Regions from separate parts of the Cupriavidus metallidurans CH34 genome, predicted to be linked through region 3. Evidence: predicted binding sites of a transcription regulator. Region 3 holds the regulator's gene; each other region holds the start of a gene.

Region 1 (7,594 bases), on a different replicon from region 3:
TTGAATCCATGCATTGCATCGTAAAGCGACTTGACCATGGCAGAAATGACGATTATGGTCATGTTTTAGGACATGGGTGCGACGAGGCCAATCATGCACAACATCGGCTTCCTGCTGACGGACGGTTTTCAGGTGATGGCGCTGGCGACGCAGAGCGTCTTCGAGTACGCGAATCTCGTGGCCGGCGAGCCTTTCTATCGCATCAGGAATTACTCGATCGACGGTGGTCCGGTCGTGTCTTCGCTGGGGATGACGGTAGAGACGCACGCGGCAAGCGCGCGCGTGGCCGTCGATACCTGGGTGCTGGCCGGCGTTGGCGACCCAGTCGCGCAGCCAACACCCGCACCGGTACTGGCGTTCGTGAGCAAGGCGGTGCCGCGCGCGCGCCGGACGGCGTCGATTTGCACGGGGGCGTTCATTCTGGCGGAAGCCGGTCTGCTCGATGGCCGACGCGCGACCACGCACTGGGCCTTCGCGCGCGACATGAAACGGCTCCATCCGGACATCAAGGTAGAGGACGATCGCATCTACATCGTCGATGGCGCGATCTGGACGTCGGCGGGCATGACGGCCGGCCTGGATCTGGCGCTTGCCATGGTCGAAAAGGATCTGGGCGCGGACATCGCGCGGTCGGTCGCCCACAAGCTGGTGATGCACCAGCGGCGCTCGGGTGGACAGTCACAGCACTCGGAGCTACTGGATATGGCGCCGAAATCCGACCGTATCCAGAGTGCGCTGGATTACGCGCGCAAGAACCTGAGCCAGGCACTGACGGTGGAGGAACTGGCGGAGACGGTGCATCTGAGCCCACGCCAGTTCAGCCGCGTGTTCACCGCGGAGACCGGGCAGTCGCCGGCCAAGGCGATCGAGAATCTGAGGCTGGAAGCGGCGCGGCTGATGATCGAACAGAGTCGCCACCCGTTGGAAGTCGTGGCGCGGGAGGCCGGCTTTCGAGACCGGCGCCATATGCGCGAGGCGTTCCTGCGGGGGTTCGGCGTGCCGCCGCAGGCGGTGCGGCGGGAGGCCCGTGAGTAGCAGGCGCTGGTGCCAGCGGCTCAGATGGCCGCGAGCGCCTCGATATCGAACAGTTCGATGCGCTTCCCATCCACGCGGATCAGGCCTTCGCGCTGGAAGCGGGAGAACGTGCGGCTGACCGTTTCGAGCTTGATGCCGAGGTAGCTGCCGATTTCCTCGCGGGTCATGCGCAGCGTGAAGTCGCGCGAAGCATAGCCGCGTTCCTGCAGGCGACACGACACGTTGATCAGGAATGCCGCTACACGCTGTTCCGAAGTCATGCCCGACAGCAGGATCATCTGCTTGGACTCGCGCAGGATCTCGCGGCTCAGCATCCGGTGGAAATGCTGTTGCACGCTCTTGACGTCGCGGCACAGTCCTTCGAGCGGTGAGAACGGCAGCACGCAGACGGCACTGTCTTCGAGCGCAATCGCGTCGCAGTCATACTCGCCTTCGCCAATCGCCCCAAGGCCGACCGTTTCTCCCGGCAGGAAGAAGCCGGTGACGTGCTCATGGCCGCCAGCGTGGGTGGCCACGGTCTTCAGCGATCCCGACCGGACGGTGTAGAGGTTCTGGAATTTGTCGCCGGAGCGGTACAGGTATTCGCCACGATGCACCATGCGCCAGTGGCTGACCACGGCTTCCAGTTGCGGAAGCTCCTCCGGTTCGAGAGACGAGGCGATGCAGAGGCGGCGCAGGCCGCAATCCATGCAGCGCGCCTGGAAATGCCGCGTCGTGCTCGGCGCGTGCGCATGTCCGGTGCATTCCCCATCCATTCCTGCTTCGACGGTTGACCCCTCTACCACTTCATACATGATGCTCTCCCCTGGGGCCGTCAGGCGTTCACCGCCAAATCAAGGTTCTTTGATCTGAATAACTCCCCATCTGCGCGGAAGTATGCCTTGTGATCGGAAAGGCTGAAATCAGCGTCGGCTGATACCTGTGTCAGGGTCTGGAGTGCGCGTGTAAGGGTTACCTGACAGGTCGGGCTTTGCCTACGCGCAGCACAGGTGCTCCCGATAGCCGAGGCAAGGTAGTTCGCCTTCGATTGAGTCCTCCTTCAGACGGTTGATTGCCGCGACTTGTACCGACAATGTTTGGTTTCCTGGCCGTCATGTATTTGACTTGAGGCAAGCGCGGAGCATCTTTGGCGATTAAAGTGCACAAGACGGTATCCATTCTTGCCGCCCGATCGCCCCCTTGCCTGGAGCCCCCATGGATTTCAAGACCATTCTCGTCGATCTTGCCGCTGATCCGGCGCGCGATGCGCGTCTGGATGCCGCGCTGACGCTGGCGTCGCTGTTCACCGCCCGGGTCGTCGGACTGACCGCCACTGGCACCTTGCTGGATCCATTCCGGAGCGCCGGCGAGGAGACCGCGCGTTATCAGCAGATGCGCGCCGACATGCTGCGCAACCTGAAACAGGCCGATGCCGCTGCGCTCGATGCGGCAGTGGCGCGACGTGGGCGGGGCATCGAGATTTCACACGTGGTGGTCGAGCAGGAGGCGGGCTGGGCGCTGACCTCGCGCGGTGTCAGCAGCGATCTGATTCTGCCGGCGCCGCCGTCGCTGGCGCAAGATACGCCGGCGCTGATGGCCACTTCCGCCGAGTATGTGCTGCTGAACTCTGGCCGTCCGATTCTGGTGATACCACCTGGTGGCAGCCTGGTGCCGGGCGGCACCGTCGTGGTGGCCTGGGACGGGCGGCGCGAAGCCGCGCGCGCTATGAGAGATGCGTTGCCGCTGCTGGCACTGGCATCGCGTGTGATCCTGCAGGTGGTGCTCAGCGGCGCGGGGCCGAACGAGCATGGCGCGGCCGAGGCCGTGCGCTGGCTGGCCGATCACGGCGTCAGCGCTTCGCTGCGTATCGACGAGGCCGCGTCGCCAGCTGACAGCCTGATGCGCGTGACGCGCAACGAGGCAGCCGATCTGCTGGTGACCGGCGGCTACGGCCACTCACGGCTCGGCGAACTCGTGATGGGCGGAACCACGCGCACGCTGCTGCGCAACGCACCGGTGCCACTGCTGATGTCGCATTGAAGCGCGTGGTACGTACTGTTTTGCCATCGTTTCAAAGCCAGTGAGCGGCTACGGCAATACTGACAACACCGCTACTGACGACGCCAACACCAACATCACAGACCATGCACATCCAGTTCCTTGGGGCAACGGACACCGTGACCGGTTCGCGCTTTCTGATCGACACCGGAGAAGCGCGGGTGCTGATCGACTGCGGACTGTTTCAGGGCTACAAGGCCCTGCGGCTACGTAACTGGGATCGCTTTCCGATCAGCCCGGAAAGTCTCGATGCCGTGGTGTTGACACATGCGCATATCGACCACAGCGGCTATCTGCCCCTGTTGGTGAAACGCGGTTACAAGGGGCGCGTGCACTGTACGACGGGAACCGCGGAGCTTTGCGGCCTGCTGCTGCCGGACAGCGCCCATCTGGCGGAAGAAGACGCCAACTATGCCAACCGCAAGGGGTATTCGCGTCATCAACCGGCGCTGCCGCTCTATACCGTGGCGGATGCCATGCATGCGCTGGAACATCTGAAGCCCGCGCCTTACAGCAAGCGCGTGACAATCGCACGCGGTGTGGAAGCGGAGTTTCATCGCGCGGGCCATATTCTTGGCTCGTCCAGCGTGACGATCCATGCCAAGGGCCGGCGCATCCTGTTCTCCGGCGACCTCGGCCCGCAGGACGACATGCTGATGCGGCCGCCGGAGCCGCCCACCGCGGCGGATTACCTCATCGTGGAATCGACTTACGGTGACCGCCTGCACCCGGAGGGCGATCCCATCGAGCTGCTGGCCGATATCATCCGCAAGACCGTTGCCCGGGGCGGCAGCGTGATCATTCCCGTCTTTGCGGTTGGGCGCGCCCAGTTGCTGCTGTATTGCCTCTACCGGCTGCGCCAGCGACGGCGCTTTCCCGATGTGCCCATCTATCTGAACAGCCCGATGGCCATTGACGCCACGCGGATTCTCACCGAGCACACGGACGAACTGCGCATCGACCCCGAAACGTGCGCGGCTGCTTGTTCGGTGGCGATTCCGACCCGGAGCATGGAGGAGTCGATCCGCATCAACCGGGTGGATCAGCCGAAAATCATCCTGGCCGGTAGCGGAATGTTGACCGGCGGGCGCGTGGTGCATCACCTTGAATCGTTCGGGCAGGACCCGCGCAGCACTTTTCTGCTGGTGGGGTTCCAGGCGGCGGGAACGCGGGGGGCGACGCTGGCGTCCGGTCAGCGCACATTGCGTATGCACGGGCGCGAAGTCGAACTGCGTGCTTCAGTCGAACAGATTCGCCATTTCTCGGCACATGCCGATGCGGATGGGCTGATGGACTGGATGAGTGCCATCGGGACGCCGCCACGGCAGACGTTCATCGTCCACGGCGAGCCCGGTGCCGCCGATGCGCTACGCCAGCGCATCGAGCATTCGCTGCATTGGGATGTCACGATGCCCGAGTACCGGGGTATCTATCCGCTCGACTAAGCGCCCGACTAAGCGCTCGACTAAGCGCTCGACTAAGCGCTCGACTGAGCGCCCGAGCAAGGGGTGTCGGCGCGGCTAGTAGGAAAAGAGGGTGGGAATCGTGGCGTGGCGCAGCACGGTGTCCGTCACGCCACCCAGCAATTCCTCGCGCAGCAGTCCCCGGCCATATGCGCCACAAACCAGCAGGTCGGCCCGGCGCTGGCCGGCGATGGCAAGCAGTGACTCGCCGATATCGGCCGATCGTTCCAGCACCATCTCGACCATGCTCGCGTGCACGCCATGCCGAGCCAGCCAGTTTGCCGCGTAGGCGGGCGGGGAGAGCTCGGCCTTGCGGCGCGCGTGCGGAGGAATGCAGGACACCACGTCGACCTGGGTGGCGCGCTTGAGCAACGGCAACGCGTCATGCAGCGCACGCGCGGATTCGCGGGTACCGTTCCAGGCCACCACGATCGAGCTATAGGGGAAGGTGGAGGCGTCCGGCAGCGGCCCTTGAGGAATGACCAGCACCGGGCGGCCACTCGAAAGAATGGCCGTCTCAACGAAGTGCCGGGCTACCTCGCTGTCGGTGTTCAATCGGTCCGGCTGGCCGACGATCAGCAGGTCGGCCAGCCGGCCTTCGCACTGGATGGCGTCGGTGGGTGCGCCCTCGCCGACGCGCCAGTCGACGGCAAACGTCGCGGCTTCGGTGGCGATATCGAAGGCTTCCCGGGCGGCTTCACATGCGGCGCCAAGATCCGGCTCGTAGGCCTGGCGCTCGCGGCGGCCGTCCGCAGTGCGGTAGACCCACGCTGGCTCGTCCGCGCTTAGCGAGAGCAGGCCGATCAGCGTGGCGTTAAACGATCCGGCCAGCGCCACGGCATGACAGAGCCGGGCCTCCACTGATTGCGAGGCATCGACGTGGACCATGATCGCCGAGATGTCCATGTGGTCTCCTGAAAAAGCAAGGCGCTTCGGCGCCATTTGGGTCTCAAATGTATGCGTGATGTGCCGCGTATGGTTGCGACAGATCAAGAGCGCCTGATTCGGTGGGCTCGGGTCGTCTTGCGATACATCAACCATGGAGCCTTGGCACGTCCTATGCTGGGTCAGTGAGGGCACGTGGCCCGGACTGAGGAGACCGATATGTATGAACGCATCCTGGTTGCCGTGGATGGCAGCCCGTCTTCCGACCTGGCCATTGCGCAGGCAGCCGGGCTGGCCAAGGGCATGGGCGCGGAGGTGAAGGTCCTGTTCGTGGTGGACGAGGGCGAAGTGTTCCTTGAGGCAGGTTTCGTCAATCCGCAGGACATCCTGAATGGGCTGACGGACTTCGGCAAGAAGGCCCTGGCTGCCGCCGCTCGCCGTCTCCAGGACGCTGGCGTGCGGTTTCAAACCGAACTGGCAGAGAAGTCGGCGGTGCCGGGTGACATCGCCGGCGCGATCGTCGGCTATGCCGACCGCTGGCCAGCCGATGTGATCGTGATGGGTACGCGCGGCCGACGCGGTGTGCGCCGCATGATCATGGGTAGCGTCTCTGAAGGTGTGGTGGCCAAGACCAGCAAGCCGGTGCTGCTGATTCGCGGCGAGGCGGCCTGAACGACGGGGCTGTGGCTGGGGGTCACGACGCTATAGCTTGTCTTCGTCGCCGAACAGCCTCGCCTCGATCGCATAGCGGACCAGCGCGGCGTCGCTGCGAAGCTGGAGTTTTTCCATCAGGCGCATCTTGTAGGTGCTGACCGTCTTGGCGCTGACGCACAGCGCGGCGGCGATCTGCGTGAGCGACTCGCCGTCGACGATGCGCCGGAAGACCTCGAGTTCACGATCCGACAGGCCCTCGTGCGGCGCATCGGGCTTTTCCTGCAGGCCCAGCGCCAGCTTTTCGGCCATGGCGGGGCTGACGTAGGTGCCGCCCGCGGCCACCTTCCTCAGCGCCTCCACCAGTTCTGTCGCCGCGCTTTCCTTGGTCAGGTAGCCAGCCGCGCCGGCACGGAAGGCGCGGACCACATACTGTTCCTCCGCGTGCATCGTCAGCACGAGGATTCGTAGTGCCGGATGATCGGTCCGCAGCTGCCGGATCAGTTCCAGCCCGTTCCGGCCGGGCATCGACAGGTCCAGCAGGATGACATGCGGCGACAGCTCGCGCACGAGTTGTGGCACTTCGGTACCGCGGGCTGCTTCGCCAACCACCTCGAAGTCGCTGGTGCGTTCGAGGATATGGCGCAATCCGTTGCGCACCACAGTGTGATCGTCTGCAATGATCACGCGAATCATGCCTGGGTCTCCTTGCAATCCGGATGACCCGGAAACGTGACGACGAGTTCGAAGCCCTCGCCGGGCGAATGTTCGATGGACACCGTGCCACCCAGCAGGCGTGCCCGTTCCCGGATCCCAAGCAGGCCGAACGAGCGTCGCGCGCCGTCCTTCGGCTGGCCGTTCCAGCCGCGCCCGTCATCGTGCACGCGCAGCACGTACTGGTCGTGATCGTGGTTCTGGTTCGGGTTCTGGTGCGTCAGCGTTACCCAGGCCTCGCTGGCGTCCGCATGATGCACGACGTTGTTGAGCGCCTCCTGGACGATCCGGAACACAGCGGTGGCGGCTTGTTCGGTGACGTCGATCTCCTCGGGGGTCCGCGTGCTCACCGGAATCGCGTAGCGCCGGCTGAAATCCTTGGCCAGCCAGTCCAGCGCGGCAGCGAGGCCCAGTTCATCGAGCAACGCGGGCCGCAGATCGGATGAAATCCTGCGCACGGCGGCGATGGTTTCGTCGATGACAGTGTGCATGGCGCTGACCTGTCCGAGCGCACGCACAGCGCCGCAGTCGGTACGCAAGTCGGTCTCCAGCATCACCAGATCCATTTTCAGCGCGCTCAGGCGCTGGCCCAGATCGTCGTGAAGCTCGCGCGCGACGCGTCGCTTTTCGTCCTCGCGCGCTGCCAGGATGCTGTCCGACAGCGCCTGGAGTTCCTCGCGGGACCGCTGCAGCGCAGTCTCGGCACGCACGCGAGCGGTGACGTCGCGCAGCATGACCGTAAAAAGCTTGTGTCCGGCACCATCGGAGGTCTGCGAGATCGACGCTTCGATCGGGAATTCGGTTCCGTC
Region 2 (7,594 bases), 1.5 Mb from region 3:
ACTGCCTTCGCCTCGACCGCCGGGAAGACCAGCAGGCCCGCCGTGATCATCGGCCCCACGGGATGCAGTCGGAACTGGAAGAGCGTCACCACGCCGAAGTTGCCGCCACCGCCGCGCAACGCCCAGAACAGCTCAGGCTCATGTCGCGAATCGGTCCAGTGACGCGTGCCGTCAGCGGTGACGATCTCGCAGCCGAGCAGGTTATCCACAGTCATGCCGTACTTGCGCGTGAGCCAGCCGAAGCCTCCACCAAGTGTCAGTCCAGCTACGCCGGTGGTCGAATTGATCCCGAGCGGCGTGGCCAGACCCTGCGCCTGCGCCTCATGGTCGAAATCGGCGAGCGTGGCGCCGGGACTCACCCACGCTACGCGTTCGAGTGGGTCCACGTGGACGGTACGCAGTTGCGACAGGTCGATGACGAGACCGCCGTTGCAGATCGCGCTGCCAGCGATGTTGTGCCCGCCGCCCCGCACCGCGAGCACCAGGCCACGGTCGCGCGCGAAGCCGACGGCCTGCATCACGTCGGCCGTGCCCGAACACTGGACGATGATCGCCGGACGCCTGTCGACGGTGGCATTCCAGACCGTACGTGCTGTTTCGTATCCTGCATCGGCGGGGAGCAGCACCTTGCCGCGCACGGCGTGGCGCAGCATGTCGATATGATCAGTGGTCAGGTTGGGCATGGCGGTACCTCCACAAACATGCCCGGGGCTTCGGAATTCGCACCCGGAGGAGATATCCATGCAAGGCACGCGCCAATGGGCGGAAAGCCGCATTGGCGCTGGATTGTCTCAATGTACGGGGTAGCAACGCCGAGGCGAGTTGGCCCGACCTGTTGCAAAGTTGGGACGGCGTGAAAGGGACATCCGCGCGCCCGGCACGGTCACGCTGGCAGACAGACTTTATCGCTGCCAGCGAGGGGGGCGCTTCTGCAGGAACGCATCGATGCCCTCGCCCGCATCCTCCTCCATCATGTTCCGCGCCATGACGTCGCCCGCGAATGCATAGGCATCGCCCAGCTCCATCAGGCGCTGGCGATAGAACATCGCCTTGCCGTAGCGAATCGCTGCCGGGCTCTTGGACAGAATCGCCTCCGCCTTGCGCGCCACGGCGGCGTCAAGCTCCTGCTCGGGCACGGCCTCGTTGATCAGGCCCCAATCCGCTGCCGTCTCGGCATCGATGAAGCGGCCGGTTACGAGCAGGTCGAACGCGCGTTTGGTCGAGACATTGCGCGACAACGCCACCGATGGCGTGGAGCAGAACAAGCCGACGTTGATGCCGGACACCGCGAACTTCGCCGCAACCGACGCAATAGCCAGGTCGCAACTCGCCACGAGCTGGCAGCCGGCGGCCGTGGCAATGCCGTGCACCCGCGCGATGACCGGCACCGGCAATGCCTGGATCGCCTGCATGACCACGCTGCATTGCGCGAACAGCGTGCGGTAGTAAGCCAGGTCCGGGCGACCGCGCATCTCGCGCAGATCGTGCCCGGCGCAGAACGCCTTGCCTTCGGCGGCCAGCACGACGCAACGTACCGAGTCGTCCCGGGCGACATCCTCGAAGGCCACGCGCAGCGCTTCGAGCATGGCTTCGGACAGCGCGTTGAACTGCTGCGGCCGGTTCAGCCGTAGCGTCACCACGCCATCATGGGTCTCTCGTAACACGAAGGGGTCAACAGCCTTGCCGCCGGATTCCATTTCCACGTCTGCGCTCCGTCAAGGGGTGAGTGTCCAGGTTCGGACCTGCAGGAATGTCCGGTCAACTCGGGCAGATATCCGGCCGGCGAACCATCCAGACCCTATTCGACACCAGAACAAAGCTGGAATCCACTGATTGGTCTGGCACAACTTGCGTCTTTTTGCGCACTTTAACCCGTGCGCAGTGACCTGGCAGACACCGGAACAGCGACTAATATGGTGTTACGCACCAGCCCCGTGCGGTATCTACAACAGCGGAGGGAAATTGCAATGGCAAGAAGACTGAGCTGGCTCGCAGCAACGGCAACGGCATGTGTCGTGATGACGATGGGCCAAAGCGCCCTGGCCCAGGAAATTCCACTGGTCACCGGCAAGCAATGGACACAATCGACCGAACAGATGAAGAAGGCCTATCTGGTGGGCATCGCCAATCTGGCCCAGGTGGAATCGGCTTACTACGCCGACAAGCCGCCCGGCGACACCCAGAGCATCATGCCCCGTCTGTCGAAGGGGCTCAGGGGCCATACGCTCGATACCGTGCGTCAACGTGTGGATAACTGGTATGCGGCGCACCCCGACCAGCTTGCGCGGCCGGTGATCGAGACGATCTGGTTCGACATGGTCATTCCCGGCCTGCAACCCCAAAAGTGAGGTGATGCCATGAAACGATTTCAACAGATTGGTGTGGTGCTGGCCATCGTCGGCGCCGCTGGGTGTACGAACATGACGCCGCAGCAGCAAGGCACGGTATCCGGCGCGGCAATCGGTGCCGCGGCAGGCGCGGGTATCGCGGCGATTGCCGGCGGCAGCGGCTGGACCGGCGCCGCCATCGGCGCCGTCGCTGGCGGGGTGGCGGGAAACATCAAGGGCAACAAGCAGCAGAGCTGGTACTGATCGTCCCTTGTCCCTGTAAATCGCCCTTGCGGCGATCGGCGCGGATTTGGGTACGCATGGCATTGGCCCGTGCGTATCGGGTCCGCGCCTTTGACTTCTGGCATCGGGCGACGGAAATCCAGCTATGGCCGGTGCGCAGCCTGAGTTGAAATCACTTCGGGAAAGTCTTGCTGGGATTGGCGCGCCCGGCTGGGATCGAACCAGCAACCCCTGCCTTCGGAGGGCAGTACTCTATCCATTGAGCTACGGGCGCGATGTGGGCTTTGCTGACAACGGGCGAGTGCCGCCGTCGGAAAGTCGCATAGGATACTCCGTTTGACCCAGCCCGTCCATGCGGGTTGCGCCGGTTAGTGCGATTACGGGTCTCCACGGGTCTCCCAGCCGCCGCTTTTGGCCCCCGGAGGCCATGTCTTGCGTCTATAATCGGCTCCTATTTGCGTCGCCAGAGAGACGTACCCGGGACCTGAGACAACCCGGACGCAAAAACGACAGATTCATCCCCGAAAACAGGGACGCTATCCAGACGAGGCCAGGCCGAAACGGCCAGGCGCGTGGACGTGGGCAGTTGAAGCCGCGCTGCGACGCCAGAGTCGTCCGGATAGCGTCTCCAAGGGCCAGACAAAGCAAGCCGCCCCCAACGTGCTGTGCAATAGGTTTCCCGCAAAATCGAGAGTTCTGTATGAGTGACGTCCACCAAGAAAACGACCACCACGAGTCGCCAATCAAGACCCCCAAGCAGCTGATCGTCGTCGTGATCGCAGCGTTCCTGATCCCGATCCTCGTCATCATCCTGCTGGTCAACTTTGTCGGACACGGCACCCGCGAAGGCGCCGGCTCAACCCAGTCTGCCGAGGCAATCAACGACCGCATCAAGCCCGTGGCCTCGCTCGAAATCAAGGACCCCAACGCACCGCGCGTCCTGAAGACCGGCGAAGAGGTCTACAAGGCCGTCTGCGCAGCCTGCCATGCCAGCGGTGCCGCTGGTGCGCCGAAGTACGGCGTGGCGGGTGACTGGGCGGGCCGCATCGGCCAGGGCTTCGACGGCCTGATGAAGTCGGTGCTCAACGGCAAGAACGCGATGCCTGCTCGTGCCGGCACCACCCCGGACGACCTGAGCGACTACGAACTGGCCCGTGCCGTGGTGTACATGGCCGACGCCGGTGGCGCCAAGTTCCCTGAGCCGGCAGCCCCGGCCGCTGGCGCACCGGCCCAGGCCGCCGCTCCGGCAGCCGACGCACCCGCCGCCGCCCCTGCTGCTGCAGCGCCTGCCGCCGCCGCGGCTCCAGCCCCTGCTGCTGCCGCTGCTGCACCGGCCGCCGCTTCGGCTGAAACAGGCAAGAAGGTATATGAACAAGTCTGTGCGGCTTGCCATGCCTCTGGCGTGGCTGGCGCGCCGAAGTTCGGCGACAAGGCCGCCTGGGCACCGCGCCTGAAGGAAGGCATGGACGCAGTCCACAATTACGCGCTGAAGGGCAAGGGCGTGATGCCGCCGAAGGGTGGCTATGCCGGTCCGGACGCCGACGTGATCGCCGCTTCGAACTACATGGCAGAGGCCGGCAAGTAAGAGCGAATGACAGTGACGCCCGGGGGCAACCCCGGAAGTCACCCCGGCTCCACAAAAAAAGCCCGCGAATATCTCGCGGGCTTTTTTTATTGGCTCATTTGCTGAGCATCAAAATTTCTTTAAACGACGCGTGAGTAGCGCACCAGCGGGATGACCTTCGCGTCGTTGGCCGCCGGCGCTGCCGGCTTGGGACGCAGCGCGTCTTCACGCAGATAGTGATCGAACACCATCGCGATGCGACGCACCAGCAGTCGACCCAGCGGCGTGATCTCGATCCGGTTCCGTGTGCGCCGAAGCAGATGGTCCAGGGCCAGCTTGTCGAGGTCGACCAGTTCGGCGGCGAATTTCTGCGCGAAATTGATGCTGTACGAGGCTTCCACGGCAGGAATATCGAGCGTGCCGTTGCACATCAGTTCGCCGATGATGAACTTGCGCAGGCGGTCGTCTTCCGAGGTCTCGAACCCGCGCACGATCGGCAGTTGGCCTTTGTCGAGCGCGGCGTAGTACTCGTCCGTGGTGCGCGCGTTCTGCGCGTAGTGGCCCGCCACAGCGCCGATCGCCGAGACGCCGAAGCCAAGCTGGTCGTAGCCCGCGTGGGTGGCATAGCCCTGGAAATTGCGTTGCAGCCGACCTTCGCGCTGGGCGATGGCCAGATCGTCATTCGGCAACGCGAAATGGTCCATGCCGATATAGACATAGCCAGCAGCGGTCAGGCGCTCGATCGTCGAAACGAGGATGTCGAGTTTTTCCGCGGCAGGTGGCAATGCGGCGGGATCGATGCGGCGTTGCGGTTTGAACACATGCGGGAGGTGCGCGTAGCTGTAGACCGACAGGCGGTCCGGGCGCATTTCCAGCACGCGGTCGATGGTTGCCGAGAAGCGTTGCGTGGTCTGGTGCGGCAGTCCGTAGATCAGGTCCATGCTGATCGAACGGAACCCGAGGCGTCGCGCGGCCCGCACCACGCCGTTGGTTTCCTCATATGACTGCACCCGGTGGATGGCCTGCTGCACTTCGGGATCGAAGTCCTGCACGCCAAGGCTGATCCGGTTGAAGCCAAGTTCGCCGAGCAGTTCCATGCGATCGTCGCCCACACGGCGCGGGTCGATCTCGATCGCGTGCTCTCCCTCAGGCAGCAGCTCGAAATGCTTATGCAACGCCGACATCACGTGGCGCATTTCAACAGGATCGAGGAACGTCGGCGTGCCGCCGCCCCAATGCGACTGCATGACCGCGCGGCGCTCGCCAAGCTGCTCGGCGGCCATGGCCATTTCGCGTGCCAGATAGTCGACGTAACGCGCGCTGCGGGTGTGATCCTTGGTGATGATCTTGTTGCAGCCGCAGTAGTAGCAGATGTTCTCGCAGAACGGGATGTGGACGTACAGCGACAGCGGTGCCGGTACGTTCGCACGGCAGGCATCCAGGGCGCGCCGGTAGGCGGCGTCGCCGACTTCACCGTGAAAGCGATCGGCGGTGGGATACGACGTGTAGCGCGGGCCGTTGCCATCGATGCGGCCGGCAAGTTCGCGGAAGTCGGCGAGTGCGGTGCGGTCGAAGGCGGTAGACGAGGATGCGAGGCCGGAAGGAATAGCGGTATCGGGGGTGTCGGACATGGGGGCGGACATGATTGTGGTGCTTTCTAGGCGGAAGTACGTCCGATCCTATGCCTCGCCCGGGAACGCCATCTTGATAAGCATCAAGGCCACGTCATGCGTGCGCCCGCCAGCCCCGCCGACGTGGGGAGCCAAGTCGCGTGCAAGTCACGGGAGCGTCATGAAGCGCCGATAGTCTCGGCCCGGTCTCGCAGCCCTGTGCTGCGCGGCGTCCTTTCTTCGCTCACACCGCTTCCGAACCACTGCCATGCGCCAAGCCCCACCGCAGTCGAAATCGTCATGCGCGCCCGCGTCTGCAGGGCGTCGGCGCACACTTGGCGCACTGGGTTCGCTCGGCGCGTTGTCATCACTGGCTGTAATCGCGCCGCAGACCGCGTTCGCGCAGCCCGCGCCATCGGGCGCGCGCCGCCAGCTTGTCGTCGGCCAACTGGTCGATCGCACCGGCCCGCAGGCCGATCTTTCGCGCGACTACCTGGCCGGCGCGAAGGTGCTGTTCGACGCGTACAACGCGTCCAACGGCAGCCTGCGTATCGTCCACGTCGTGCGCGATGCCGATACGAATCCGCGTGGCGCCACGGCCCAGGCAGTGGCACTGGCCGACAGCGAACATGCCGAAGTGCTGTTCGGGCCCGGCGATGCATTGCTGCCCGCGCTCGCGGCTTCCACCGAACTGTCGCGCCGTGGCGTGCAGATCGTGGCACCGCTGTCGGGGCTCTCGCTGAATGCCGAGAACGTCTGGTTCACGCGCGCCGACTATCAATCCGAACTGGACGCGGCAGTACGTCAGCTACGCGGCTTCGGACTGACCGCGGTAACGCTGGCGGTCTCTCCCGATTTCGCGGCGGGCACGCTCGCTGCAGGCACGCCCTGGCTGTCGCGGCTGGAGAAAGCCATGTCGGTACAGACGGTGCCGCTCACGGGCAACTTCGACGAGAGCGCGCGCCGCATTGCGGCGGGCCGTCCGGGCGCGGTGATCGTCGGCGGCGACACGCTCGCCTACGGCAGCCTGGGTCGCGCGCTGGCTGCGCAGAACTGGTACGGATTCCTGGTGGGGTTGTCGGCTGTCAGCCCGGTGTCGGCGCGTGAAATCCTCGGCACCGGCTATGCGGGCGGAATGGTCGTGACGCAGATCGCGCCGGGGCCGCAGGAATCGACGCTGCGTGTGGTGAAAGAGCATGTAGCGCGCATGAAGCAGTACCTCGACGAACCGCCCTCGCCCGCCACGCTGGCCGGCTACATTGGCGCCGCGTGGCTGGTGCGCGCGGCCAGCGGCATCAAGGCGCCCGGACCGGTAGAGTTGCGTCGCGCGCTGCAGACGCGTGTCGACGTTGGCGATTTCATGCTCGACTTCACGCGCGGACTACGCGGTTCGCAGTACGTGCAATTGGCGCCGATCAACAAGAGCGGTTTGCCCCAACGCGCCTGAGCCACCGATGGGCCGATGCCCCGTCAGGCGCGCGGCAGCACAATGCGCACGCGCAGGCCGCCCTCGGTACGGTTGCTCAGCGTGAGTTCCCCGCCGTGTCGCGCCACGATATCGGCGGCGATCGCCAACCCCATTCCCACACCGCCTGTGGCACGGCTGCGCGACGACTCCACGCGATAGAACGGCTCCAGCACGCGCTGGAGTTCCGCGGGCGGAATACCCGGGCCGTTATCGGACACGTCGATGATCACGCGCTCGGCGCTGTCGGTCAGCACGATATGGGCGGCGCCGCCGTACCGGTGCGCGTTCTCCACCAGATTGACTACCGCGCGGCGCAGTTCGGCCGGGTACGCCAGCAGCGGCACGGCGGTGCCGGAAAGCCGCACGTCCTGGCCCATTTCCT
Region 3 (7,594 bases):
GCCATCAGGCCGCGCACATCCGTCGGGTCCAATTCCTGCCAGCGACCGCGCTTCAAGCCGCGCGGCAGCAGGAACTGACCATAACGCGTGCGGATCAGGCGCGACACGGTCAGACCGACGGCCTCGAACATGCGACGCACTTCGCGGTTACGGCCTTCGGTCAGCGCCACGTGATACCACTGGTTCACGCCCTCGCCACCGCCATCGGCGATCCGCAGGAAGTTTGCCTCGCCATCATCGAGCTGAATGCCATGCAGCAGCCGCTGACGATCGGCTTCGGCCAGTTCGCCCAGCGTGCGCACTGCGTACTCGCGCTCCACGCCATAGCGCGGGTGCATGAAACGGTTCGCGATATCACCCGACGTGGTGAAAATCAGCAGCCCTTCGGTATTGAAGTCGAGGCGACCAACCGCGACCCACTTGCCGTTCTTGATGCGCGGGAGACTGTCGAAAACGGTCGGACGGCCTTCCGGATCCGACTGGCTGACGATCTCGCCGGAGGGCTTGTGATAGAGCAGCACCCGTGGAGGCTTGGTCGTCACCTTGCGGTGAATCAGCTTGCCGTTCACGCGGACCTGGTCGGTCGGCAGAATACGCTGGCCGATATGGGCAGGCAGGCCATTGACCGACACACGCCCCTGCAGGATCAGTTCTTCCATCTCGCGGCGTGAACCAAGTCCACCCTCCGCCAGCACCTTGTGCAGTTTGGGCGCGTCGTCGTCTGCGGACAGTTCGCGCACCGGCTTGGCCTTGGTGCGCGGCACAATCGTGTCTTCCTGATCGAACTGCTCGGAAATCACGAAACGGAACAGATCCTCGCCACCGGCAGCGGTCTTCGCGCCGCCCTTGCCGGCTTGCCGACCGGGCTTGTCGCCCTGGCGCTGCTCGACACGCTGGTCACCCCTGTCAGCACCCGGCTTGCCGCCAGGCTGTTGACCCTTGCGCTGACCACCCTTGTTGCGGCGGCCCGGCTGTTGTGAGGTTGGCTTGTTGTCACCATCAACCAGCGCTGCCTTGCGTTGCGGCTGCTGACGGCGCTTGCGAGCCCCCTGCGCTGGCTGATCCGATCGCGGCTGGCCAGCTTGCGCGTCGCCACCCATCTCCTCGGCACCAGCAACTGCCTGCGTGTCGGCGGCCGGCGCCGGCTTGCGACGCCCACGGCCACGCGCGGGGGCGGCGGCCGGCGAAGCATCGCCGCTTTCGCCAGTCGACGAGGGTTCGACATCGTCGCGCCCCGTTTCCCGGCCATCGCGGTCCTGCCCCGCCTGGCGACGGGAAGCCACTAGATTGCGCAGGCCGCGGCGCAGCCCCTTGCGGCGGGGCGCGCCTTCGGCGCCGTTACCCTCGGGGGCTGCGCCGGTATCGCCCGGCACGTCCGGCTGGCGGACGTCTTGCTCAGCGGAATCAGACAAAGTATTCACTATCGATGTTGCATGTTGTTCAGTTGGACACGCGCTCGTCGTCGTCCTCGGTCGTCAGCGGCATATCACCGTCGCGAGCCGGAACTGCGGCGTCCTCCTGCGAGGAAGACTCTGTGTCCACATGGAATCCGTTGGCCTGGGCCACCGGCGCGTCATCGTCATGCCCATCACCCTCGGGCAACTGCGCGACGCTGTCGTTCTGTTCGTTTTCATTGCCGGCGGCATCGCTCGCGCCACCGGACAGATCTTCGGATTGCGGCTCGACCGACAACGACTCAACTGCCGGCTCGCCCGTCTCAGCCACCCCAACGGTAGCCTCCGAAAAGGCTTCCTCGTCACCAGCAGGCGGATTCGCCGTCGCGACCGCCTCGAAATCGATGGCCTGCTGATCCAGCAGTGCCGCCTGGGCCTGGGCCTGGGCATCCTCGAGCGGCGGTAACTCATCCAGCGAGCGCAGACCGAGGTCATCCAGGAATGCCTTGGTCGTTGCGTACAACGCGGGGCGGCCAGGCACGTCCCGGTGACCGATGACTTCGATCCAGTCCCGATCCTCAAGCTTCTTGACCACTTCCGTGCTGACCGTCACGCCCCGGATCTCTTCGATGTCACCGCGCGTCACCGGCTGGCGATACGCGATGATCGCTAGCGTTTCCATCACGGCACGCGAGTACTTCGGCGGCTTTTCCGGATTGAGTCGGTCAAGAAACTCGCGCATCTCGGGACGGCTCTGGAACCGCCAACCGCTGGCCAGGGCCACGAGCTCCACCCCGCGCTGCTGCCAGTCGTTGCGCAGCTCTTCGAGTAGAACCCGGATGGTGTCGGCACCGACGTCGTCGGCGAACAACCGTCGCAGATCACCAACGCGCAACGGCTCCTGCGCACAGATCAGCGCGGTCTCGAGGACGATCTTCGCCTCTTGGGTATTCATGTGATTGTGTGCAGCCTGTCTTTGCACCTGCTTCTGGACGAATCCTGAAGCACTGGAGATTGCAGATACAGCGAGGCCTAAGCCACCGCCATCTCATCGCGCAGCTAACTCGCAGCTTTTCGCAGCGCAGCCGTGCACCTCATTTTCTTTGCATCGAATTGCCGGGTCGTTCCGGCAGGAGATCGTCCGGGGCTGACAGACTGCGCCAGTCAACGGACCTCTTGCGTCGCACCCTCTCCCTTTTGGGGTGGACATTCACCTGGACAATCAGATCGCCAAGGCGGCAAGAAACAATCGATATCGGCCCAGGCAACTTCGCCTGGCACCGGCGCCACCTCTCCACACAGCCCCATCGGACTTTGGAACCAGATCTTGTGAACCGGATGAACTGTGGGGACGATCCTGGCAAGCCAGACCTGCCCAGACCCCCTGGGCACACACCCCAGATCGGGAATGCAGCCCCGGCGACGCCACGAGCGCATCGGAGCGCGATACCGTGGTTTCGCGATTGTATGGCATTCCAGCCCCGCCCTGCAACCAGCAAAAAAGTCTAGAACACGACGCAGAAGCCGTGATTGGCCAGCGTATCGGGCAGCCAGACGGCGCGTGCGACACCCAGCGCCCCAAAACCGATCACAATAAGCGCGGCGCCCACTCGCACGCTGGGGCGGCGCGACAGTTGCCGCAGGTAGCCCGACAAACCCGAGATCACCAGCAGGTTCGGCAGCGTCCCGATGCCAAAGGCCGCCATGACAAGTGCCCCAGAAGGCGCATTACCAGCCAACAAGGCGAGCGCAAGTGCGCCGTACACCATACCGCAAGGCACCAGCCCCCAGGCCAACCCCATCCCATAGCGCCGCATGATGGGCGCGTGCCGACGCAAGCGAAGCGGCATCTGCATACCCAGCGACGCGATGCCCTGAACGACATACGAGGCCGCCCGCGCCGCCAGCCGTTCGAGCCACGCTGCCCGCATGACGCGGCCCCGCAACAACCACACCCCGGTCAGAACAAGCAACAGGCTGCCTGCACCGTAGAGCCAGCGCTGCACTGGCAGGTAATCCTGCTTCCAGACTGTCGCGCCCACCGCCCCCATCAGTGCCCCAAGCAGCACATAGGTCGTGAGACGCCCGGCGTGCATAACCAGTAGTTCCAGCCACCAGTGCAACCGCGAACGATGCACGACGTTAACGACCGCGACAGCCGCCCCGGACTGCCGTTGCTCGACGGCAATGGCAATTCCTCCACACATGGCTGCGCAATGCACGCCGCCAAGCAATGCAAGTGTAAAGACACTGAAAAGCACACCAAATGGCAACTGTTCCTCGCTTCTGCGTCACATCAAGCTGTAAAATGCCTGCATCGCGCCTCCATCGCAAGCGCATTCATGCGAGCACCATCAATTGCTTACCTCCATTCCCGTCACCGAGATGTCTCCACGTTGCTCCACTTGCGCCATGGGCCAGCTTTGCCTTCCCGTGGGCATGTCGCAACAGGACCTCGCAAAGATGGACACGCTCGTACAGGAACGCGTTCGTGTTCACAAGGGCGAAACGCTCTATCGCATGGGCGAGCCACTTACCGCAGTCTATGCGATCCGCTTTGGCACATTGAAGACCCACGTGACCATGGAGGACGGACGCACGCAAATCACCGGCTTCCATTTACCCGGTGAAGTCGTCGGACTCGACGGCCTCGGCGAGATGCAGCATGCATCCGATGCCACTGCACTCGAGGACACCGAGGTCTGCGTCGTACGATTCGATGACCTGCAATCGCTGTCCGGCACCTTGCCGTCGCTCCAGCAACAGTTCCTGCGACTGATGAGCAAGGAAATCTCGCAGGACCAGATCATGCTGATCACTCTTGGCTCGATGCGTGCCGAAGAGCGCCTGGCAGCATTTCTCGTCAACATGTCGGAGCGCCTGTCGATGCGCGGCTACTCGTCGAGCGAGTTCGTGCTGCGGATGAGCCGCGAAGAAATCGGCAGCTACCTTGGCCTCAAGCTCGAAACCGTGAGTCGGCTCTTCTCTCGATTCGCCGAAGCCGGCCTGATTCAGATTCGCCAACGACACGTGAAACTCGTGGACATGGAAGGCATCAGGCAGGTCTATAGCCGAAACTGCTAACGAACGTCCTAGCCAGGAAAACGGCCGCACCTGGAATTCAGTTCCCGGTGCGGCCGTTCTGCTTTCTACCAGCACTCGATCCATTACTCGAGTTCGTCGGTCTCCTCGAGCTTGGTTGGCATGGTGTATAGCGTCAGCCCGCTGGACAACGCGCAAAACAACCACGCCACCAGGAAGCCAATCGTGTAGACCGCCTCACGAGACGCTTCCACCTGGTGCCCGAAGAACGTGAGATCGCCCGGATCAACGACCGAAAATACGGTGGCGGTGGCCGCTCCGCCCATCAGAAACGCCGGCCAAAGTACCCACATCAGCCAGCGGAGTCTCATGGGCGCCTCGCAGCCGGCGACGTTACATGCTCCGCCCCCGTTTTCTCTACGACCAGACCATGACGCTCCACGCCGGAAACCGGCAAATCCGGATGCGTGTTGGCGAGCCAGATGGTCACGCCGCAGCCAATAATTGCAAGCAACGGACCGCTCATCAAAAGCCACGGCCACGGTTCCCTGTACCAGGGCTTGGACTGTTGGGATGTCATTGCGCTCTCCTTGTTTGCTGCCATTTCGCCCTCAGCATCACAGATTGCGGGGAACAATGAAACTCGTGGATTGCCTGATATGCGCGTCTCGGCCGTCCTCGCCCTCCGCCGTCACCGTTACGTTGATCTTGTGCGTGCCTTCCTTGGCATCGTCGATCGGCACGCGGATGCGAATCGGCAACAACCGGTTGGACGTTGGCTGCATGGCCTCGGCGGACTTGTCATACTCGACCGTCAGTCCAGTCAGGTCGTCGCCCTCAGCCTCCACGCGAATCCGCATCGGCGCTTCCGTGGTGTTGATCACCTGGAGCCGATAGACGTTCTCGATCCAGCGCCCCTCCACTTCCCGGCCCAGCGCGCCGCGATCCCGAATGATGTCGACCTTGATCGGCGACCGCACTGCCAGCGACGCGACGAAGCCCGCCGCCAGAACCAACCAGATCAGCGTATAGATGATCGTGCGTGGTCGCAGCAGCCGCTTGCGCGCGTCGGATGTCGACAGGGACTTGCGCATCGCATTTTCCGACGTGTATCGGATCAGTCCGCGCGGGTACTCCATCTTGTCCATGACCAGATTGCACGCGTCGATACAGGCACCGCAACCGATGCACTCGTACTGGAGGCCATCGCGAATATCGATACCGGTCGGACACACCTGCACGCAGATACTGCAATTCACGCAATCGCCAATGCCAGCGGCATGGCGATCGGTCTTGCGGGAACGGCTACCACGCGGCTCCCCACGACCCACGTCATAGGTCACGACATAGGTATCGCGGTCGACCATCACGCTCTGGAAGCGCGCATAGGGGCACATGTACTTGCACACCTGCTCGCGCATGAATCCGGCGTTGCCCCAGGTCGCAAACGCGTAGAACAGCATCCAGAAACTCTGCCAGGGTCCGAGCGTAAAATGCAGGACCTCGCTACCAAGCTCCCGAATCGGCGCGAAATATCCAATAAACGTGAAGCCCGTCCACAGTGCGATCAGCACCCAGAGCACATGCTTGGTCGCCTTGATTCGCAGCTTGCGCAGGCTCCAGGGATCGCCGTCAAGTCGGATCCGCGCGATGCGATCCCCTTCGACATGTCGCTCGATCCACATGAATATCTCTGTGTAGACCGTTTGGGGACAGGCGTAGCCGCAGAACAGGCGTCCGGCGATGGCTGTGAACAGGAATAGCGATAGCGCAGAAATGACCAGCAGCACGGCAAGATAGATCACATCCTGCGGCCACAGCACGAGACCGAAGATGTAGAACTTGCGCGCGCCGAGATCGAACAGCACGGCCTGGCGATCATTCCACTTTAGCCAGGGGGTTCCGTAGTAAATCAACTGCGTCAGGATGACCAGCCACACGCGCCAGCTCGAAAACGCGCCAGAGGTCGAGCGCGGATAGATCTTGCGGCGGACCTCGTACAGCGCTTCCTCGGTGGTCTCTGCCCCCTTGGGGGGCGGCGCGGGACGCCAAGTGTTGCCGTTACGATCGCTCGACGACTGGCTTGCAGACGGATCGTTCGAGGCGTGATCGTCCGAGTGATCGGGGGCGTTAAGGGGCGCGCTCATCGTGTTGCCCTCACGCCCCGGTGGGCGGCACTCCGCCCGGCCCCGGGGCAGTTAGTCATTTTGCAGCGCCTCCCGTATTCGAGAGTCCCCACACATATGCGGTCAGCATGCGGATGCGCTCGGGCGTCAGAATCTCCTCATGCGCCGGCATATGACCGTTATGTCCCTTCAGGATCGCGTCGACGATCGTCGCTTCCGAGCTGCCGTACAACCACGTGTTGTCGGTCAGGTTCGGCGCGCCGAGTGCCTGGTTGCCCTTGCCGTTGGCGCCGTGGCAGGCCGCGCAGGTCGACTTGAAGGTGCTTTCGCCACGCGATGCACGAATCGGATCCGAGGACAGACCAGACAGCGAACGCACGTACTGCGCGGTATCGCCCGCCTGCTTCGCATCGATCGTGCTCGCAAACGACGGCATCACGCCATTGCGGCCCTTGGTGATCGTCTGTTGGATCGTCTCCGGCTCGCCACCGTAGAGCCAATCGTTGTCGGTCAGGTTGGGGAAGCCTCGGCTGCCACGCGCATCCGAACCATGGCACTGCGCGCAGTAGTTCAGGAACAACCGCTGGCCGATCTCGCGTGCATCAGGATCCGCCGCCACCTGCTTGATATCCATGTTCAGATACTTGGCGTAGATCTGGTGCTGCGTTTTCTCGGCCGCTTCGCGGTGAGCGGCAAGCTCGCCCTGCGTCGAGAACTTGAGCATACCGGCGTACGATCCCAGACCCGGATACAGCGCCAAGTAACCAAGACCGAAGATGCAGGCCAGCAGGAACATCCACATCCACCAACGTGGCAGCGGATTGTTCAATTCGCGCAGGTCACCATCCCAGACATGACCGGTGTCATCAGTGGTGCTGACACCTTTCGGCATCTTGCGTTGGGAGAACAGCAGCCAGACACACCAGACGATCCCGATGAGCGCGATGGCCGCGATGTAATAACTCCAGAAATCGGAAATGAAATCGCTCATGGCTGTGGGTTCCGGCTTGTAGTTGTGTTTTCGTCAGGCAG
Region 4 (7,594 bases), on a different replicon from region 3:
GGCCCAGCTCATGGGCTTGCCGGTCACGGCGTACCGCGCCGGTTCGCGTCGTGTCTGCTCAAGGATGCCGACCTCGCGCGCCACGGCTGCCGTGGCGGTGGTCAGCACCTGGTTCTGGGCGATCACGGTCACGGTCGCCCCGGAAATCGCATCAACCCCAAGCACGCCCTCGTCGGGCCGCGACTGCCCCACTTCGATCTTGTCCTTGACCGACTTCCCGATGTACTGCTTGTTGAAATTCAGCAACGCGGATTCCGGAATCCCCAGCAGCAGGATCGGCTCCGAGTGCTTCAGTACCTTGATACCGACATAGTGCCCCTGCGTATCCATGCCGATCAGCGTCACCACCGGCTTGCCCGAGTACGCCGGGATGTCGGTGATATCGGTGGACAGCATCACATACCCCAGCAACGGCGCCTTGCCATCCTGCTCGGGACCGTAGGCTTCCACATACGGCGGCTGCCCCTTGCGCTCGGAAAAGCGCGCGGCGCCGGGAAACACGTCGGCGCATGGCACAAGGGCGCACATATCCCTGGCCTCGCCCAGATTAGGCGGCAACGCGGCCTCATAGGCGGCGTGATCCGCCAACGCGGTCTGCATGCACAGGAACAGCAGCAGAAAAAATGCGGCCAACTTGGCCGCGAACTCCTGATTACCGGACTGCATCGTGCTTCATCGTCGCGTGTGCCGAAATCCGGCACACGCGCGCCTCCTGTCAGAGTCAGGCTTCAACAATCATGCGACTGCGCATTTCGAGATGCAGTGCATGGCAGAAATGCGTGCAGTAGCACCAGAACACGCCTGGCTTGTCGGCAACGAACGTTACCGACGCGGTTTCCTGCGGATTGACGATGAAGTTGACGTTGTACTTCGGTATGGCGAAGCCGTGCGTCAGATCCTCGATCTTGTCGAGATTGGTAAGGATCAGCGTCACCTCGTCGCCCTTCTTGAGCTTGAACTCGCGCAGACTGAACGCAGGCGCCTGAGACGTGATCTTCACCGTCACCTTCTTGCCGTTGCGGAACACGCCAGACTCTTTCGGATCCTTGATGGCCAGCGAGAAATCGTCCAGCGCGTAGACCTGCTTCGGGTGCAGCAGCTCGCGCTTGAAAATGATGAAGTCGTGCGGCTCCGGACGAACCGGATGATCCTGCAGCAGCACCATCTTCTCGCCGGAGATGTCGATGAACTGCTCGTTCTCGGGGTGCAACGGCCCAACCGGCAGGAAGCGATCCTTGGAGAATTTGCAGCCAACCGCCAGGAACTTGCCGTCGGCGGCAACCGTCTCCGATTGCGACGCATTCAGGTGGCCCGGTTGATACTGAACATCGAGCCTGTCCACCACGTACTTGGCGTTCTTGTCGCCATTGTGGAACTTGATGGCCGCTTCGACGTTCCACTTCACGATCTGGCTGTCGAGGAACAGCGTGGTGAAGGCGTTGCCGCGTCCGTCGAATGCCGTGTGGAGCGGCCCCAGGCCCAGTTCGACCTCGGCCACGATGGCGTCGTCGATCTTGGCAAGCTTGCCGTCGAACCACTCCAGCACGCGCGAAACGTCGATCACAGTGGCGGTAGGCGAGAGCTTGCCGGAGCAGATGAAGTACTTCTGATCCGGGCTTGCATTCACGCCGTGCGGGTTCTTCGGCACCGACACGTAGGCGGTCAGCGCCTTCGTCGCCTCCTGGTTGCTGGCGCGGGTGCCATCCACGACCGGAACCTTGGAATCACCGATGGTCTTGAACTTGCCGGCCTTGACGGCCTCCTCGATGCGGGCGACGTTGAAGAACAGGCAGGCATCGCGTTCGGCGGACATCATGTCCTCGTAGTGCACGCCCATCTCGGTGTTGTACTGGTTGGTGGCGGCGAGCTTGCCGTCATACGACGTCGCTACCAGATCGCAGTTGCCGTCGATCAGCACCTGCCAGCGTACCTCCATGGTCTCGGCATCGACACAGGTGAAAAGCGAGTGGTACTTGCTGCCGTCTTCCGTCGGCACATTGGGCAGCGGGATCGAGAACTCACCGCCGCAGAACACACGTGTCGTGTAGTTGATCTTCGGGTCGACCGGGTCGCGCTTGTCCGGAAAGATGCCGTGGAAGCCCTGGACGTTCGGCAGTTCCGTGATCTTGTCGCAGATGAAGTAGTCCAGCCGCACGCGAGCCAGACGCGCATTGATCTTGTCGTTGATCCACGCGTAACGGCCGTCGTAGTTGCCGTCCTTGTAGGAGGCGTGAACGTGGTGGGTATCGCCCACCGTGTACTTCAGCGTGCCGTCCGGCTTGGTGCCCATCACCTTCCTGGACTCGTTGGTAATGCCCCAGCCCACCAGCGCATCCGGCACGAAGCACGGGATGCGATGAATTTCGCGACCTGACGGCATGCCGAACACGCGCATATCGCCGGTATGGCCGCCGCTCCAAAGACCGTAGTACGTGTCCAGTTCACCGGGCTTCGGGTGCAGGCCCGCGATTTCGTGTCCGGATGCAGCCGGCGCCGCAGCACCCGAAGCCGGTGCAGCGGCTCCCGCGGCTGGCGTTCCCTTATCCGTGCAGGCCACCACCGTCGCCAGCCCGGCCAGTGCCGCCGTGTTCATGAAGCGACGTCGCCCCAGCACGCTGGGCGCATTGTCCTGCGATGTCGTTAGCGAATCTTGCTTGGTCATCATCGGTCCTTGAATCGAATCTCACATGGCCGGACGCGAGCGCGCCAGCCGTCTTTTCCTTCTCGGTCTCTCTTCAACATCTCGATCCCTCTGCGGTTCTTCAGCTTCTCTTGGCAGAGCGATCTTCCGCTTGCGATTGGGGTAGGCGCTTGACATAAGTCATGTGCATCACAAAATAGGCATTTGCAATGCATGTTTGCAGGAGCAAAACATCCACAATGCGGAGCGTGTTGATTCACGAAGCTTTGATGCCCCGCTAAAAGGAGAAAACGATGCGTATCAAGACCCTGTTGCTGACACTGATTTGCGGCGCTGCTCTGGCGGCCTGCGGACAAAAGGAAAGCGCCGCACCTGCGCCGGCCGAGGCCACCGCGGCACCAGCACCGGCCGCTGCGCCCGCGGCTACTGCGGCCACCACCAGTGAACCCGAGAACGCGCTGGGCAAGCGCACGTATGGCTCGGTTTGCTCGATGTGCCACGCGGCAGGCGTGGCCGGCGCACCCAAGCCAGGCGACAAGGCCGACTGGGGTCCGCGCATTGCCCAGGGCAACGACACGCTTTACAAGCACGCACTGGAAGGCTTCACCGGCAGCAAGGGATCGATGCCCGCGCGCGGTGGCTCGACAACGCTGCAGGATGACGCCGTCAAGGCAGCGGTGGACTACATGACGGCACAATCCCGCTGACGCCATGCACGCGCTCTCTCCTTCCGGCCTTGCCCGGCGGCGCTACCTGACGGCGGCACCGCTGCTTGCCCTCGGCATGTTCGTCCTGCCGGCATTGGCCGATTCATCGGTCCGGCACGCCTCACGCCGGCTGCTCGGCACGCGGGTGGACATCGTGACCGACGGCGTGCCAGCGGATGCGGCCGCGCAGGCCATCGACGCGGCGTTCGCCGAGATGGGCAGGCTCGAACGGATCATGAGCCGCTATCGTCCGGACAGTCAGGTCAGTGCCCTGGCACGTGCTGCCGGCAAGCACCCGGTACCCATCGCGCCCGAGTTGATGTCGGCGCTCAGGTTGGCTAGCGAGGTCTCCGCGCGCAGCCAGGGCGCCTTCGACATTACGGTCGGCGCGTTTGAAGGCTGGAACTTCGATCCGGGCCATGAGCAAGTGCCCGGGCAAGCCGAACTGACGCAAGAGCGACCACTAGTGAACTACCGTGATGTCGTTCTGGACTCAACGCGCGGTAGCGCCTATCTACGGCGTCCCGGCATGAAGCTGGATCTGGGCGGCATCGCCAAGCTCCCGATCCTGCAAGCCGGCATGGACGTGCTGCGGCAGCAAGGCATCTCGAATGCGATGCTCAATGGCGGAGGCGACGTGCTGGTCAGCGGCAGGCTTCAGGGCCGCGACTGGCGTATCGGCCTGCGCGACCCGCTTGCGCCGGAGCGATTGCTGGGAGTAGTGGCGATCACCGATGGCGTCGTGGCGTCGTCGGGCGACTATGAGCGCTGCTTTGCCCGTGATGGCCAGCGCTATCACCACATCCTTGACCCTCGAACCGGCCTGCCAACCCGGGGGCCGCACGGGGTCACGCTGGTCGCGCGCAAAACAAGTGACGTCAACGGCCTCGGGGCCGCTATCATGGTGGCTGGTACAGCGGCAGGACGGAGCCTGCTGGGGCCCATGGCTAACGTGGATGCTCTGATTGTCGGGCCCGGGTCTCATCCATGGATGTCCGAAGGCATGGCGACCCGTATGCGGTCGTGAAACTATGATTTAGCGCATGGCTTCACGTGGGGAGCCGCGCTACCCTCCCACTCCTGACGCAGAGACACTAGCAGAATGAAGCAGAGCGGCCCCGGTTCGGGGTGCGGCCGCAGACAGTCCGCCAGGACCGATCAAGGCCGCGCAACGACGCCGGGATCATTTTGATGGTGTCTCTACCTGTCTCTAAACGCCCCCTCCGCCCTAAACAGGTGCAGAGACTCACCGGAGTTGCTGTTGAAACGCTTGCTTGCTTTCCTCCTGGGTACGCTCAGTCTGACCTTGCTCGCCCTGAATACGATTTTCTGGTGCACACCGCTGTTCGTGCTCGCCGTGATCAAATTGCTGTTGCCGTTCGCCGGTGTGCGACGGCTGATCGACCCCATTCTCAACCGCATCGCGACAAGCTGGATCAGCTGCAACGGCGTCTGGATCGGCCTGCTCCAGCGTGAGCCCTGGGCCGTGGAAGGTCTCGGTTCGTTGCGCCCGGACAGCTGGTATCTGGTTAACTGCAACCACCGCTCCTGGGTCGACATCTTCGTGCTTCAGCGCGTATTGAACCGGCGGATTCCACTGCTGAAGTTCTTCCTGAAGCAGCAGCTCATCTACGTGCCGGTTATTGGCCTGGCCTGGTGGGCGCTGGATTTCCCGTTCATGCGGCGGCATTCGAAAGCCGCGCTGCGCAAGAATCCTGAATTGCGCAACCAGGACCGCGAGACCACGCGACGCGCGTGCGCCAAGTTCGCCCGGATTCCGACCAGCGTGATGACCTTTGCGGAAGGCACGCGCTACACCCCGGTCAAGCATCGGGCGCAATCGTCCCCGTATCGCCATCTGCTCAAACCCAAGGCTGGCTCGCTCGCCATGGCGCTCAACGCGATGGGAGAACAGTTCCACGCGCTGCTGGATGTCAGCATTGCCTACCCGGATGGCACACCCACATTCTGGCAACTTGCCAGCGGTCAGGCTGGCAGGGTAATGGTGCATATCCGGGAACTGCCGATCCCGCCGGACTTCTGCACCAGCGACTACAACAGCGATGCAACCTTCCGCGGTGAATTTCACCGCTGGCTGGGGCAGGTCTGGGAAGAAAAGGACGAGCAGATTGCCACCATGCTCGCCCAGGCCGCTCGGCCCTAGAAGGCCGTTTCAAAAAGATTCTGGCGTCGTGCGGGGCCTTGCCAGAACCGCTTCGCTTCAATCTGAAACAGCTTTAATTGCTCACCACGCTCTCGGAGACCGGCAAGATCTCCGAAAGCGCGAGCTTGATGCTCTGCCAGGTCGCCGCCTCTTCGGCCTCGGTGCATTCTCCGTGCTGGCGCTTGGTTGCCCCGATCCTGTTCAGCACCAGGTGACGCGAGGCAACCACCCCGACACCCTCAAGACAAGCCTTCACGCAAGCAAGCTGACAGCCATCGATCGCCAGAATCGGACGCCCCGACTGCGCGATCCGCGTCAGCGCGGGCACGCGGCCTCCTACCCCACTGATACAGGACATCTCGGCTTGGCCGCTGCGATCCAGCCGGACGGCAAAGGCATTGGCCAGTTGGGCGACACTTGAACACCCTGAGCAGGCGTAGACCAAAGGGAGTCTGGAGCGATCGGACGTAGACATCATGAACTCGGCAGAACAAAGGAAAACAGGCGCCGGGTCGGGCGCCTGACATGGGGAGTGGGAACGGTTCGGCCGTCGTAATCAGGCGCCGCCGCAACCGCCGCAGCACTGACCAACCTTGGCGGCCGATGCAACCTTCTTGATGGCCACGCGCCAAGTGGCGGGGCCTTGTTCCAGGTAGTCCCAGGCAAACTGGCCAGGACGCTCGATCTGGAATTGCATCTGAAGCGGACGCGGATCATGGTCATTGACCAATTCCAGCGCCTGGCCGACCTCAAGCCCGGTAAACGTCGAGAAAATCAGCGGATGGCGGTCACGCGGCGGGATCGTGCGGAGGTCGAGTTGCGGGTTGGAAGTGGACTGAGACATGGAATTCCTTTCGGCTGGGTATGGCATCCGTAAAGATGCATTTAAATTGCATCAATAGTAGTGAGCGCAATCCGAGGCCGCTTGATGCAGATCAGACCAGCACCCCGACGAGCCCATCAAAGCCGTTGACATGCCTGAACAGCCACAAAAACGATGCCGCACACCGACGCCCCTGTGCTGGCAAAATGATGACCACGCCAGTCGCACTCATCGGGGTGCGCATCCGGGCGCACATCTGCACGCACATCTGCAAGCACACGAGGAGCCAAACCGCGATGAGCATGACCAGGAGCTTTGCCGCCACCGAACCGACCCGCGACGAGATCGATGCCCTGCCGGGCGCCACGCTGCTGGAGTTCGGCGCCCCGTGGTGCGGCTACTGCATGCGCGCCCAGCCGTTGATCGAGGAAGCGTTCGGCGGCTACCCGGCCATCCATCACGTGAAGGTCGAGGATGGGAGCGGTCGGCCGCTGGGTCGCTCGTTCCGTGTCAAGCTCTGGCCGACCTTGGTTTTCCTTCGGGATGGCAGGGAAGTAGCGCGGCTGGTAAGGCCGGAAAGTGCCAAGGACATCGCCGCGGCGATGCGGCGCATCCTCCCGTAAGGCAGCAGGACCCAGATACACCCGCCGCTGAAGACTGGGGACTGAAACCTGCCTAGATCTCCAGCGGCATTGCACTCGTGCACTTGATCTCGTCAAGGCACACGCTCGACTTCACCCCGCTCACACCCGGGATGCGCATCAAGGTGTCGAGCAGGAAGTCAGACAAGGACTTCAGGTCCTTGGCCACCACCTTCAGCACATAGTCGATGTCTCCGGTGACGGAGAAGCACTCCTGGATTTGCGCCAGTTCCGCCACCAGTCCCTTGAACTTGGACAGGTCGCGGATATGCCCGCGCTCCATCGTCACATGGATAAACGCCGTGACGCCGAAGCCAAGTGCCGAACTATCCAGCCGCGCCTCGTAGCGCTTGATGATGCCGCCCTCCTCCAGGCGGCGGTGACGCCGCAAAGTCTGCGCGGGCGACAGGCTGATGGCCTCCGCCAGTTCCAGATTCGACGCGCGGCCGTTTTCCTGCAGCACGCCCAGCAAGCGGCGATCCGTGCGATCAAGTTCCGGATGTTGCATTTTCGTTTCCCAAACTAGCCGTTTGACGAAATCTTATCTCATATCCGAGGGTTTTCCTGCGCCTCTAAGGAAATCCTATTTAGCTGGCCGGCATATAAACTTTTCGCATG

What was found. The regulator FNR, encoded in region 3, switches genes on or off when oxygen is low (the NO sensors DNR and NnrR bind a similar motif). The targets are predictions, from matches to a motif close to TTGATNNNNATCAA.
Region 1: the regulator FNR is predicted to act here: its motif matches at 5,559-5,572, upstream of RMET_RS23265 (universal stress protein).
Region 2: the regulator FNR is predicted to act here: its motif matches at 5,839-5,852, upstream of hemN (oxygen-independent coproporphyrinogen III oxidase).
Region 4: the regulator FNR is predicted to act here: its motif matches at 6,438-6,451, upstream of RMET_RS25250 (DUF2249 domain-containing protein).

What each region holds. Positions count from the first base shown of each region.
Region 1 is NC_007974.2:1,120,524-1,128,117, reverse strand. Features, by position in the region: gene RMET_RS23290 (GlxA family transcriptional regulator) at 94-1,035, shown strand; gene RMET_RS23285 (helix-turn-helix domain-containing protein) at 1,056-1,829, opposite strand; gene RMET_RS23280 (universal stress protein) at 2,230-3,054, shown strand; gene RMET_RS23275 (MBL fold metallo-hydrolase RNA specificity domain-containing protein) at 3,159-4,517, shown strand; gene RMET_RS23270 (universal stress protein) at 4,593-5,441, opposite strand; gene RMET_RS23265 (universal stress protein) at 5,640-6,092, shown strand; gene RMET_RS23260 (response regulator) at 6,123-6,767, opposite strand; gene RMET_RS23255 (sensor histidine kinase) at 6,764-7,594, opposite strand, start outside.
Region 2 is NC_007973.1:3,748,953-3,756,546, forward strand. Features, by position in the region: gene RMET_RS17430 (FAD-binding oxidoreductase) at 1-683, opposite strand, end outside; gene RMET_RS17435 (enoyl-CoA hydratase) at 903-1,697, opposite strand; gene RMET_RS17440 (hypothetical protein) at 1,968-2,348, shown strand; gene RMET_RS17445 (YMGG-like glycine zipper-containing protein) at 2,358-2,591, shown strand; tRNA gene RMET_RS17450 (tRNA-Arg) at 2,769-2,844, opposite strand; gene RMET_RS17455 (c-type cytochrome) at 3,271-4,155, shown strand; gene hemN (oxygen-independent coproporphyrinogen III oxidase) at 4,275-5,777, opposite strand; gene RMET_RS17465 (ABC transporter substrate-binding protein) at 6,013-7,191, shown strand; gene RMET_RS17470 (ATP-binding protein) at 7,215-7,594, opposite strand, start outside.
Region 3 is NC_007973.1:2,202,477-2,210,070, forward strand. Features, by position in the region: gene rluB (23S rRNA pseudouridine(2605) synthase RluB) at 1-1,412, opposite strand, end outside; gene scpB (SMC-Scp complex subunit ScpB) at 1,441-2,349, opposite strand; gene RMET_RS10190 (sulfite exporter TauE/SafE family protein) at 2,900-3,667, opposite strand; gene fnr (fumarate/nitrate reduction transcriptional regulator Fnr) at 3,753-4,478, shown strand; gene RMET_RS10200 (hypothetical protein) at 4,562-4,807, opposite strand; gene RMET_RS32220 (membrane protein) at 4,804-5,040, opposite strand; gene ccoG (cytochrome c oxidase accessory protein CcoG) at 5,054-6,583, opposite strand; gene ccoP (cytochrome-c oxidase, cbb3-type subunit III) at 6,639-7,553, opposite strand; gene RMET_RS10215 (cbb3-type cytochrome oxidase subunit 3) at 7,550-7,594, opposite strand, start outside.
Region 4 is NC_007974.2:1,579,225-1,586,818, forward strand. Features, by position in the region: gene RMET_RS25220 (NosR/NirI family protein) at 1-666, opposite strand, end outside; gene nosZ (TAT-dependent nitrous-oxide reductase) at 722-2,665, opposite strand; gene RMET_RS25230 (c-type cytochrome) at 2,935-3,348, shown strand; gene RMET_RS25235 (FAD:protein FMN transferase) at 3,353-4,375, shown strand; gene RMET_RS25240 (acyltransferase) at 4,610-5,512, shown strand; gene RMET_RS25245 (putative zinc-binding protein) at 5,586-5,987, opposite strand; gene RMET_RS25250 (DUF2249 domain-containing protein) at 6,069-6,356, opposite strand; gene RMET_RS25260 (thioredoxin family protein) at 6,632-6,958, shown strand; gene RMET_RS25265 (Lrp/AsnC family transcriptional regulator) at 7,011-7,484, opposite strand.